3 regions of the Escherichia sp. HH091_1A genome follow, and region 3 is predicted to be linked to each of the others. Evidence: predicted binding sites of a transcription regulator. Region 3 holds the regulator's gene; each other region holds the start of a gene.
What was found. Region 3 encodes PhoB, which activates phosphate uptake and scavenging genes when phosphate is short. Its sites were predicted from a motif close to CTGTCATAAAACTGNCNNAT; they were not measured.
Positions count from the first base shown of each region.

Region 1: a site for PhoB is predicted at 2,269-2,288, ahead of opgB (phosphatidylglycerol--membrane-oligosaccharide glycerophosphotransferase). Genes of this name have one in related genera too.
Region 2: a site for PhoB is predicted at 2,436-2,455, ahead of uvrB (excinuclease ABC subunit UvrB). Genes of this name have one in related genera too.

Region 1 is NZ_AP025747.1:5,356,767-5,361,015, reverse strand. It holds gene QUF14_RS26545 (threonine/serine exporter) at 1-197, shown strand, start outside; gene dnaT (primosomal protein DnaT) at 305-844, shown strand; gene dnaC (replicative helicase loader DnaC) at 847-1,584, shown strand; gene yjjA (DUF2501 domain-containing protein YjjA) at 1,633-2,127, shown strand; gene opgB (phosphatidylglycerol--membrane-oligosaccharide glycerophosphotransferase) at 2,381-4,249, shown strand, end outside.
Region 2 is NZ_AP025747.1:959,974-964,222, reverse strand. It holds gene QUF14_RS04600 (hypothetical protein) at 1-25, shown strand, start outside; gene uvrB (excinuclease ABC subunit UvrB) at 184-2,205, opposite strand; gene bioD (dethiobiotin synthase) at 2,784-3,461, opposite strand; gene bioC (malonyl-ACP O-methyltransferase BioC) at 3,454-4,209, opposite strand; gene bioF (8-amino-7-oxononanoate synthase) at 4,196-4,249, opposite strand, start outside.
Region 3 is NZ_AP025747.1:491,340-495,588, forward strand. It holds gene sbcD (exonuclease subunit SbcD) at 1-971, opposite strand, end outside; gene phoB (phosphate response regulator transcription factor PhoB) at 1,161-1,850, shown strand; gene phoR (phosphate regulon sensor histidine kinase PhoR) at 1,908-3,203, shown strand; gene brnQ (branched-chain amino acid transporter carrier protein BrnQ) at 3,610-4,249, shown strand, end outside.

The DNA of each region.
Region 1 (4,249 bases), 590 kb from region 3:
TTATCCCCATGTTTCCGGGCATCTCTGCTTATACTGCAATGATTTCGGCGGTAAAAATCAGCCAGCTAGGTTACAGCGAACCGTTGATGATTACCCTGTTAACCAACTTTCTTACAGCTTCATCGATTGTTGGTGCATTATCCATCGGCCTTTCCATTCCTGGATTATGGTTGTACCGCAAGCGCCCTCGCGTATAAAATTGCCTCACTTAAAGCACGCGGATGAGAGACAGCCTCCTCTCCTCCGTGTGTTACTATAAAAGTTATCTCCCTTCTCGTTCATCGTTCCATATTTGAGAAACAGTATGTCTTCCAGAGTTTTGACCCCGGACGTCGTTGGTATTGACGCCCTGGTACACGATCACCAAACCGTTCTGGCAAAAGCTGAAGGCGGTGTGGTTGCCGTATTTGCTAACAATGCCCCGGCGTTTTATGCCGTCACGCCTGCGCGCCTGGCTGAACTGCTGGCGCTGGAAGAAAAGCTGGCGCGTCCGGGAAGCGATGTCGCTCTGGACGATCAACTCTATCAGGAACCGCAAGCCGCTCCCGTTGCTGTACCCATGGGGAAATTCGCCATGTATCCGGACTGGCAACCCGATGCCGACTTTATCCGCCTGGCGGCGCTATGGGGCGTGGCGCTAAAAGAGCCGGTGACCACCGAAGAACTGGCCTCATTCATTGCCTACTGGCAGGCGGAAGGTAAAGTCTTTCACCATGTACAGTGGCAACAAAAACTGGCGCGCAGCCTGCAAATCGGTCGTGCCAGCAACGGCGGACTGCCGAAACGAGATGTGAACACGGTCAGCGAACCTGACAGCCAAATTCCACCAGGATTCAGAGGGTAACGATGAAAAACGTTGGCGACCTGATGCAACGCCTGCAAAAAATGATGCCTGCCCATATCAAACCCGCATTCAAAACGGGCGAAGAACTGCTGGCCTGGCAGAAAGAACAAGGGGCAATCCGCTCCGCCGCTCTCGAACGTGAAAACCGGGCGATGAAAATGCAGCGCACCTTTAACCGCTCCGGTATTCGTCCACTGCATCAGAACTGCTCCTTTGAGAACTATCGCGTTGAGTGTGAAGGGCAGATGAATGCGTTAAGCAAAGCGCGCCAGTATGTCGAAGAGTTTGACGGCAACATCGCCAGCTTCATCTTTTCTGGCAAGCCAGGAACCGGCAAAAACCATCTGGCGGCGGCAATCTGCAACGAGCTACTGCTACGCGGTAAATCCGTATTGATCATCACCGTGGCCGATATTATGTCGGCGATGAAAGATACCTTCAGGAATAGAGGTACCAGCGAAGAACAACTGCTTAACGATCTGAGCAACGTTGATCTGCTGGTGATCGATGAGATCGGTGTGCAGACCGAATCGAAATACGAAAAAGTGATCATCAACCAGATCGTCGATCGCCGCTCTTCTTCCAAACGCCCAACCGGGATGCTGACCAACAGTAATATGGAAGAGATGACCAAGTTGCTGGGCGAACGCGTGATGGATCGTATGCGCCTGGGCAACAGTTTGTGGGTGATCTTCAACTGGGATAGCTACCGTAGCCGGGTAACGGGTAAAGAGTATTAATCCCAATTTCTGGCGGTATACTGCGACACAATTCCACCTTGAGTAATGATGATGAAAACTATTAAACATCTTCTGTGCTGTGCCATTGCTGCCAGCGCATTAATTTCCACCGGGGTGCATGCTGCATCCTGGAAAGATGCGCTCTCCAGCGCCGCCAGCGAACTTGGCAACCAAAACAGCACGACACAAGAAGGCGGTTGGTCGCTCGCTTCATTAACTAGCTTGCTTAGCAGCGGGAACCAGGCCTTAAGCGCAGATAACATGAACAATGCCGCAGGCATACTGCAATACTGCGCCAAGCAAAAGCTAGCTTCGGTAACCGATGCCGAAAACATCAAGAACCAGGTGCTGGAAAAGCTGGGCCTGAACAGTGAAGAGCAAAAAGAAGACACCAACTATCTGGATGGCATTCAGGGTTTGCTGAAAACCAAAGATGGTCAGCAACTCAATCTGGATAACATCGGAACGACTCCGCTGGCAGAAAAGGTGAAAACCAAAGCCTGCGATCTGGTGTTAAAGCAGGGGCTAAACTTCATTTCCTGATCCGCGAAACGCCGCGTTTTAGCTGTTACCCGGCTGACGCGGCTCTCTCCTGCCCTTTTCCCTGCTCCTGTACGGTTTTCCCCCTGTTACACGGGAAGCGACCATAATCAAAAAAGTCTGTTTATAAACTAATTCCTAACAACATCGCATTTTTTTGACACTAGAATTGCAGCAATATGGCGACGCCATTACATTGTGCTTCTCAAAAAGCTTAAACGTTGGCTAAACGGCCCGGTTTAGTGAGGATCGCCCGTTGTCAGAACTACTCTCTTTCGCCCTTTTTCTCGCCTCTGTGCTGATTTACGCATGGAAAGCGGGACGTAACACCTGGTGGTTTGCAGCCACGTTAACGGTGCTGGGGCTATTTGTCGTTTTAAATATCACCCTGTTTGCCAGCGACTATTTTACTGGCGATGGTATTAACGACGCGGTCCTCTATACCTTAACCAACAGCCTGACCGGTGCTGGCGTCAGCAAATACATTCTTCCGGGTATCGGCATTGTGCTGGGGCTGACGGCGGTGTTCGGTGCTCTGGGCTGGATCCTGCGCCGTCGTCGTCATCATCCGCACCATTTTGGTTACAGCCTGCTGGCACTCTTACTGGCGCTGGGTTCAGTGGATGCCAGCCCGGCATTTCGTCAGATAACGGAACTGGTGAAATCCCAGTCACGCGACGGCGACCCGGACTTTGCGGCTTATTATAAAGAGCCGTCGAAAACTATCCCTGACCCGAAACTCAACCTGGTTTATATCTACGGCGAAAGTCTCGAGCGAACCTATTTTGATAACGAAGCTTTCCCGGATCTCACGCCTGAACTGGGCGCGTTGAAAAATGAAGGCCTGGATTTCAGCCACACGCAGCAGCTGCCAGGAACGGATTACACGATTGCGGGCATGGTGGCTTCTCAGTGCGGCATACCGCTGTTTGCCCCCTTTGAAGGCAACGCCTCCGCTTCTGTTTCCAGCTTCTTCCCACAGAACATCTGCCTGGGCGATATCCTGAAGAACTCGGGTTATCAGAACTATTTCGTGCAGGGCGCGAATCTGCGTTTTGCCGGTAAAGATGTGTTCCTGAAGTCGCACGGCTTCGACCATTTATATGGCTCAGAAGAGCTGAAAAGCGTGGTGGCAGACCCACACTATCGCAACGACTGGGGATTCTACGACGATACCGTGCTGGATGAAGCGTGGAAAAAGTTTGAAGAGCTTTCCCGCTCTGGCCAGCGATTCTCACTGTTTACCCTGACGGTCGATACCCATCACCCGGATGGTTTTATCTCGCGCACCTGTAACCGCAAAAAATATGATTTTGACGGTAAGCCAAATCAGTCATTCAGTGCGGTAAGTTGCAGCCAGGAGAACATCGCAACGTTTATCAACAAAATCAAAGCATCACCGTGGTTTAAGGATACCGTTATCGTCGTCTCGTCTGACCATTTAGCGATGAACAACACGGCGTGGAAATACCTCAATAAGCAAGATCGCAATAATCTGTTTTTCGTCATTCGTGGCGACAAGCCGCAGCAAGAAACACTGGCGGTGAAGCGTAATACGATGGATAACGGCGCGACGGTGCTGGACATTCTCGGTGGCGATAACTATCTCGGACTTGGTCGTAGCAGTTTATCCGGGCAGTCGATGTCGGAAATCTTCCTCAATATCAAAGAGAAAACATTGGCGTGGAAGCCAGATATCATCCGCCTGTGGAAATTCCCTAAAGAGATGAAAGAGTTCACCATCGACCAGCAGAAAAACATGATTGCCTTCTCGGGTAGCCATTTCCGTTTGCCGCTGCTGTTGCGGGTTTCAGACAAGCGCGTAGAACCGCTGCCGGAAAGTGAATACTCAGCACCGCTGCGTTTCCAGCTGGCCGATTTCGCTCCACGCGACAATTTCGTCTGGGTTGACCGTTGCTATAAGATGGCACAACTCTGGGCTCCGGAACTGGCACTTTCCACCGACTGGTGTGTCTCGCAAGGGCAGCTTGGCGGTCAGCAAATTGTCCAGCATGTTGATAAAACAACATGGAAGGGCAAAACGGCATTTAAAGATACGGTCATCGACATGGCGCGTTACAAAGGCAATGTCGATACGCTGAAGATTATTGATAACGATATTCGC
Region 2 (4,249 bases), 470 kb from region 3:
ATTCAAAACATGCCAAATTTTATGAATAACGTAAATAAGTAATGAGTTTTAGTTTAGCACATCAACGTACCAGAGCCGCTTGCAACTCTGGTACGCTTCCTTTTTCACCAGTGTAACTGCACTATGCATGTTAACTGCTTTTGAACATAACAAGCGAAACCGAGCATTTTCCCATCTCCAACATCACGAAGCCGCAATGAACAACTCACGTAGCTGATGCAACTGGTCACGAATTTGCGCCGCTTCTTCGAACTCCAGATTTTGCGCGTGTTGCATCATCAGCCCTTCCAGTTCATGGATTTTCTGCTGCAACGCCTTCGGCGACATATCCATCGGCACATTATCCGGCTCAACAATCGGTCGTGATTTTCCTCTGCCCTTCGCTTTGGTTTTGGCAATGTTCTGCCCCAGCGCCAGGATATCGACCACTTTCTTGTTTAATCCTTGTGGCGTAATGCCGTGCTCTTCGTTGTAGCGTTGCTGTTTCTCGCGGCGACGTTCGGTTTCGCCAATCGCTTTCGCCATTGATGGGGTGATCTTATCGCCGTAGAGAATCGCTTTACCGTTAACGTTACGTGCCGCACGACCAATGGTCTGGATCAACGAACGTTCAGAACGCAGGAAGCCTTCTTTGTCGGCGTCGAGGATCGCCACCAGCGAAACTTCCGGCATATCCAGACCTTCGCGCAGTAAGTTGATCCCTACCAGCACGTCGAACTCACCCAGACGCAAGTCGCGGATGATTTCCATGCGCTCGACGGTATCGATATCTGAGTGAAGATAACGCACACGCTCGCCGTGTTCTTCGAGATATTCCGTAAGATCTTCCGCCATCCGCTTGGTCAGAGTTGTGACCAGTACACGCTCGTTAATTGCCGCTCGCTGGCGAATCTCCGAAAGAAGATCATCAACCTGTGTTGCCACCGGTCGCACTTCGATAATCGGGTCAAGCAATCCGGTTGGACGTACGACCTGATCCACCACATCACCACCGGATTTTTCCAGCTCGTAATTACCCGGCGTCGCCGAAACATAGATGGTTTGCGGCGCTAATGCTTCGAACTCTTCAAACTTCAGCGGACGGTTATCCAGCGCTGATGGTAGGCGGAAACCGTACTCCACCAGCGTCTCTTTACGCGCCCGGTCACCGCGATACATACCGCCAATTTGTGGAATGGTGACGTGAGATTCATCGACGACCAGCAACCCATCGGCAGGCAGGTAATCAAACAGCGTCGGCGGTGGCTCACCTGGTCCACGGCCGGAGAGGAAGCGCGAGTAGTTTTCAATCCCCGAGCAATATCCCAGTTCGTTCATCATCTCCAGATCAAACTGGGTACGCTGGGTCAGCCGCTGCTCTTCCAGCAGTTTGTTATTCTCCAACAGCACTTTGCGTCTGGCGGCCAGTTCTTCTTTGATCTCTTCCATCGCCTGTACGATGCGCTCGCGCGGCGTGACGTAGTGCGTTTTCGGGTAGATGGTAAAACGTGGAATGGTGGAAACAATCTGCCCGGTTAGCGGATCAAATAACGACAATCGTTCCACTTCCTCGTCAAACAGTTCCACGCGAAGTGCAATGTCATCCGATTCTGCCGGGAAGATATCAATCACCTCACCACGAACGCGGAAAGTACCGCGCTGGAAGGCTTGATCATTCCGGGTGTATTGCAGCTCCGCCAGTCGACGCAGGATCGCGCGCTGATCGATAATCATACCAACCGTAAGATGGAGCATCATCTTGAGATATAAATCAGGATCGCCCAGACCATAAATCGCGGAAACCGATGCCACCACAACCACATCACGCCGCTCCAGCATCGCTTTGGTGGCGGACAAACGCATCTGCTCGATATGTTCGTTTACCGAGGCATCTTTCTCAATGAAGGTGTCGGAACTCGGTACATAGGCTTCCGGCTGATAGTAGTCGTAGTATGAGACGAAATATTCCACCGCGTTTTCCGGGAAGAACTCTTTCATTTCGCCGTACAGTTGGGCCGCCAGCGTTTTGTTGGGCGCCAGTACCATGGTTGGGCGCTGAAGGTCAGCAATGACATTGGCGATGGTGAAGGTTTTCCCGGAGCCAGTTACACCGAGTAACGTCTGGTGCGCCAGGCCATCTTCCAGCCCCTCTTCGAGACGTCGAATCGCCTCTGGCTGATCGCCAGAAGGTTTAAAAGCGGAATTCAGTTTGAACGGTTTACTCATGAGTCGCTACCTGAAGGAGTTGGGCGGGCAGGTATGTAATTTTACTCGTCGTACTTAATTATGCCAACAAATTATACTGGATAAAAAAACAGTTCCCCACCATAATATTTCTGTTACAGCGTAAACTCCGCTGTCAATCATGAGCAAAATTTACTCTGTGGCGAGATAAAACTCCGGCCTTACGGGGTTATCCCCAAAGCAACGGCTTTTTTAACATTTGTCAAGATGAGTGATGACAGTTTTATGGCAAGAGATGCCTCTTCAGTGACTGCCATTGCAATTATCTAACCAGTTAAAAAATAAAAGATATTTCTTTGAGCCGTCTTTAACGCCAATTCGCGTGCAAGCCGCGTATTCTCTCGCTTGCCTCGTGTTTTCTAACTCTAATACACATGGTTATCCACAGGAATAGTGGATAACTGTCTGCAGCCCCTATCCCCCGCCGCCTGGGCAATTCCCACATTCACCGCATGATGCGGAAGTAAAATTTTTTTCGTGATTATTTTAGAATTTAATTGGTTAAATTGCAGTCAACCGAAGACGCGATCTCGCTCGCAATTTAACCAAATACAGGATGGCTACAACAAGGCAAGGTTTATGTACTTTCCGGTTGCCGCATTTTCTGGATTTTCTGCAAGCCAGGGAATTTCGCCCAGCAGCGGCGCGGGAATCATGCGGGTGAGCGTGGTCATATATTCAGCGTGACGTTTTCCAGGAGGCGTGACATCATTCGCCACCCAACCCGCCAGAGTGAGTCCGGCGTGTTGTATTGCCTGTGCCGTCAACATCGCGTGATTAATACAGCCGAGTTTCACACCAACTACCAGTATCACCGGCAGTTGTTCCTGTGTTACCCAATCCGCAAAAGTGAAAGTGTCAGAAAGCGGCGTAAACCAGCCGCCAGCACCTTCCACTAACACCCAGTCAGCCTGTTGTTCAAGCGCGCGTAATCCGTCGCTCATCACCAATGATTCTATCGGCCTGCCCTCTTGCGCGCTGATGATGTGCGGTGAAGTGGGTTCTGCGAAGGTGTAAGGATTTACCGTTGCGTAATCCAGCTGCAGGCTGCTGTTGTGCTGTAACGCCAGCGCGTCACTATTACGTAAGCCTTCCGGGGTCTTTTCGCTGCCAGAGGCGACCGGTTTATAACCTGCCGTCCGATAACCTGCTGCCTTCGCGGCTTGTAAAAGTGCACAACTGGCGACAGTTTTCCCCACTTCGGTATCCGTTCCGGTGACAAAATAACGTTTACTCACGAGCAATCACTCCCAAAAAAAGATGATACGTCAGAGGATATCGCCCCTGTTGTTGCGGCCAGGCCAGTTGCAATCGCTGCAACTGCGAACGCGTTAATATTCGTGGGTAGCGCCCTTCATGAAGATGCGTGGCACCGATGCCTTTCAGCGAACGCATGGCACTGAGCGCATCAGCAAACCACAGCGTGATGGGCTGAATATGATGTTGATAATGCACGCTGTTCAGCGACTGTTCGATTTCATCTGGCGGTAAAAAACGATTAGCATGCGGGCGCTCGTCCACCGCCTGCCACGCCTGATGCAATTCAGGGAGCGATCCCTGCACCAGCGTGGTAAACGCGACCACGCCTCCGGGGCGCACCACGCGACACAGCTCGCGAAGTGCCGTGGATAAATTACCGCACCACTGCACCGCGAGATTGCTCCATGCAAGATCGAAGGTTGCAGTCGCTAACGGCAGGGATTCGATATCTCCCGCCAGATAATGGTCTGCGGCATCCTTCTGGCGTGCCTGAACAAGCATTGGCGGCGAAAGATCTAACGCCGTCACCTGCGCGTGACGTTCACGCCAGTGGCGGCTCATCCAGCCTGGTCCACAACCCGCATCCAGTACGTGGGTGTATTTACGCTGTGGGAGCATTGCCAGTAAGACATCAGCACTCTGGCGCTGTAGATCCGCATGTTGCTCATAATGTGCGGCTGCCCGACCAAATGCCGCAGCAATGGCTTGTTTATTAACCGTTGCCATGCAGCACCTCCAGCAGACGGTCGATATCCTGCATTTCATG
Region 3 (4,249 bases):
ATTTTGCGCTGAATATCATGCAGATACTCATCAGTAATGATTTCGATATCCAGCCAGACAGGTGGTTCCTGTGATACATCGCGCCACTGTTCCAGCTGTTCGGTAATCGACGCCAGATCGCCTTTCAGTACCGCCATCGGTTGCGTTATCGGCACGCTCAGGTTTTCCACGCTCTCTAATTTGCCGTTTGAAAATGTCACCAGATGGACATATTTACTTTTTTCGCATTCATCAAAACTCAGTGGAATGGGGGAACCGCAATAGCGAACATGTTCCATGCCGCCAATAATCTGTGCGCGGTGAATATGCCCGAGCGCGATGTAGTCGGCTGGCGGAAAGTTTTGTGCCGGGAAGGCGTCCAGCGTGCCAATATAAATGTCACGCACGGCGTCACTTTTGCTGGCACCAACGGTCGTTAAATGCCCCGTGGCGATGATGGGCAGAGGCTGATCGCCGCGCAGTTTGCAGGCATCGGCATAATGTTGTTGGTAATAATCGGTAATAGCCGCCAGCAAATGTTGTTGTTTTTCAATACCGTTAAGCCCCGCCTGGCTGGTAATAATGTCACGCGGGCGTAAAAAAGGAATGGGGCACAGCACTGCGCCTGGCGTCCCGTCGCGACGAGGCAAGATTTGCGGCGCATGTCCGGCGCTGGCGACCACGGTAGTATTGAGGAACGCCATGATATCGCGCGATTCATTCAGCGTGGCGACCGAGTCATGGTTTCCTGCCAGTACCACCAGATGACAGCCCGTTTGCTGTAAATTGACAACAAAACGGTTGTATAACGTGCGGGCGTAACTGGGCGGTGATCCGGTATCGAAAACATCACCGGCAACAATAATCGCATCCACCTGATGGGTTTGCACTGTTTCCAGCAGCCAGTCAAGAAAGGCCTGGTGTTCAGCTTCGCGGCTTTTACTGTAGAAGTTCTGGCCGAGATGCCAGTCTGAGGTGTGAAGGATGCGCATAACGATTCCCTGGCGAAAAAGCATGGGCGCGATTATACCCAAACAGATGTGCCATTTGCTTTTTTCTGCGCCACGGAAATCAACTACCTGAAGATATGTGCGACGTGCTTTTCATAAATCTGTCATAAATCTGACGCATAATGACGTCGCATTAATGATCGCAACCTATTTATTACAACAGGGCAAATCATGGCGAGACGTATTCTGGTCGTAGAAGATGAAGCTCCAATTCGCGAAATGGTCTGCTTCGTGCTCGAACAAAATGGCTTTCAGCCGGTCGAAGCGGAAGATTATGACAGTGCTGTGAATCAACTGAATGAACCCTGGCCGGATTTAATTCTCCTTGACTGGATGTTACCTGGCGGCTCCGGTATCCAGTTCATCAAACACCTCAAGCGCGAGTCGATGACCCGAGATATTCCAGTGGTGATGCTGACCGCCAGAGGGGAAGAAGAAGATCGCGTGCGCGGCCTTGAAACCGGTGCGGATGACTATATCACCAAGCCGTTTTCGCCGAAGGAACTGGTGGCGCGAATCAAAGCGGTAATGCGCCGTATTTCGCCAATGGCGGTGGAAGAGGTGATCGAGATGCAGGGGCTCAGTCTCGACCCGACATCTCACCGGGTGATGGCGGGCGAAGAACCGCTGGAGATGGGGCCGACAGAATTTAAACTGCTGCACTTTTTTATGACACATCCCGAGCGCGTGTACAGCCGCGAGCAGCTGTTAAACCACGTCTGGGGAACCAACGTATATGTGGAAGACCGCACGGTCGATGTTCACATTCGTCGCCTGCGTAAGGCACTGGAGCCCGGCGGACATGACCGCATGGTGCAGACCGTACGCGGTACAGGATATCGTTTTTCAACCCGCTTTTAACGCCTTGCTCATCGGACGCAGAGCAGGGCTTATGATTTCTTAACTGGAGTATCTTACGTGCTGGAACGGCTGTCGTGGAAAAGGCTGGTGCTGGAGCTGCTACTTTGCTGCCTCCCGGCTTTCATCCTGGGTGCATTTTTTGGTTACCTGCCTTGGTTTTTGCTGGCATCGGTAACAGGACTGCTTATCTGGCATTTTTGGAATTTATTGCGCCTTTCATGGTGGCTGTGGGTGGATCGCAGTATGACCCCGCCTCCGGGGCGTGGTAGCTGGGAACCGCTGCTATACGGCTTACACCAGATGCAGCTGCGTAATAAAAAACGTCGCCGCGAACTGGGCAATCTGATTAAACGCTTTCGTAGCGGCGCGGAGTCGCTGCCTGATGCGGTGGTGCTGACCACGGAAGAGGGCGGTATTTTCTGGTGTAATGGTCTGGCGCAACAAATTCTTGGTTTGCGCTGGCCGGAAGATAATGGGCAGAACATCCTTAATCTGCTGCGTTATCCGGAGTTTACGCAATATCTGAAAACGCGTGATTTTTCTCGCCCGCTCAATCTGGTGCTCAATACCGGGCGGCATCTGGAAATTCGCGTCATGCCTTATACCCACAAACAGTTGCTGATGGTGGCGCGTGATGTCACGCAAATGCATCAACTGGAAGGGGCGCGGCGTAACTTTTTTGCCAACGTGAGCCATGAGTTGCGTACGCCATTGACAGTGTTACAGGGTTACCTGGAGATGATGGATGAGCAACCACTGCAAGGTGCGGTACGTGAAAAAGCGTTGCACACCATGCGCGAGCAGACCCAGCGGATGGAAGGGCTGGTGAAGCAGTTACTGACGCTGTCAAAAATAGAAGCCGCGCCAACGCAGTTGCTTAATGAAAAGGTTGATGTGCCGATGATGCTGCGGGTCGTTGAGCGTGAGGCCCAGACTCTGAGCCAGCAGAGACAGACATTTACCTTTGAAATAGATAACGACCTCAAGGTGTCTGGCAACGAAGACCAACTTCGCAGCGCGATTTCTAACCTGGTTTATAACGCCGTGAATCATACGCCGGAAGGTACGCATATCACCGTACGCTGGCAGCGAGTGCCGCACGGTGCCGAATTTAGCGTTGAAGATAATGGACCGGGCATCGCACCGGAGCATATTCCGCGCCTGACCGAGCGTTTTTATCGCGTTGATAAAGCACGTTCCCGACAAACTGGCGGTAGCGGATTAGGGTTAGCGATCGTGAAACATGCGGTGAATCATCACGAAAGTCGCCTGCATATTGAGAGTACGGTGGGAAAAGGTACGCGTTTCAGTTTTGTTATCCCGGAACGTTTAATTGCCAAAAACAGCGAATAATCCGCCTTTGTCATCTTTTATTGCCATAAGCCAGCTGATGCTGGCTTATTTTCTTTGCAGTCAAAATACGGGCGTTAGATTTTACAACGGCTGGTGATTTTTTGTTCGCATGATTAGCCATGTCTTTTTCACGGAAATAGTGTTTTATACTGGTTGGTGATTTCTTATCGCTATATACCTCTGGTTTTTAGATCCCTTCTTGCTTTAAAACGTTATAAGCGTTTAAATTGCGCTTCAGGTGCTGTCATACTGACTGCATTCACGCGGTAAATCGAAAAACTATTCTTCGCCGCGCCTGGTTGGGAGTATTTCCCGCTAAAATTGTTTAAATATACCGCTGTATCATCCCCAGGGATTGGCACAAAAATTTAACGTTACAACACCACATCCACAGGCAGTATGATTTATGACCCATCAATTAAGATCGCGCGATATCATCGCTCTGGGCTTTATGACATTTGCGTTGTTCGTCGGCGCAGGTAACATCATTTTCCCTCCAATGGTCGGCTTGCAGGCAGGCGAACACGTCTGGACTGCGGCATTCGGCTTCCTCATTACTGCCGTTGGCCTGCCGGTATTAACGGTGGTGGCGCTGGCGAAAGTTGGCGGTGGTGTTGACAGCCTCAGCACGCCAATTGGTAAAGTCGCTGGCGTACTGCTGGCAACGGTTTGCTACCTGGCTGTAGGGCCGTTGTTCGCCACGCCGCGTACAGCCACCGTCTCCTTTGAAGTGGGCATTGCGCCCCTGACGGGTGACTCCGCGCTGCCGCTGTTTATCTACAGCCTGGTCTATTTCGCTATCGTTATTCTGGTTTCGCTCTATCCGGGCAAACTGCTGGATACCGTCGGTAACTTCCTGGCACCGCTGAAAATTATCGCGCTGGTCATCCTGTCTGTTGCGGCAATTGTCTGGCCAGCGGGCTCTATCAGCACGGCGACTGAGGCTTATCAAAACGCCGCGTTTTCTAACGGCTTCGTTAATGGCTATCTGACCATGGATACGCTGGGCGCGATGGTGTTTGGTATCGTTATTGTTAATGCGGCGC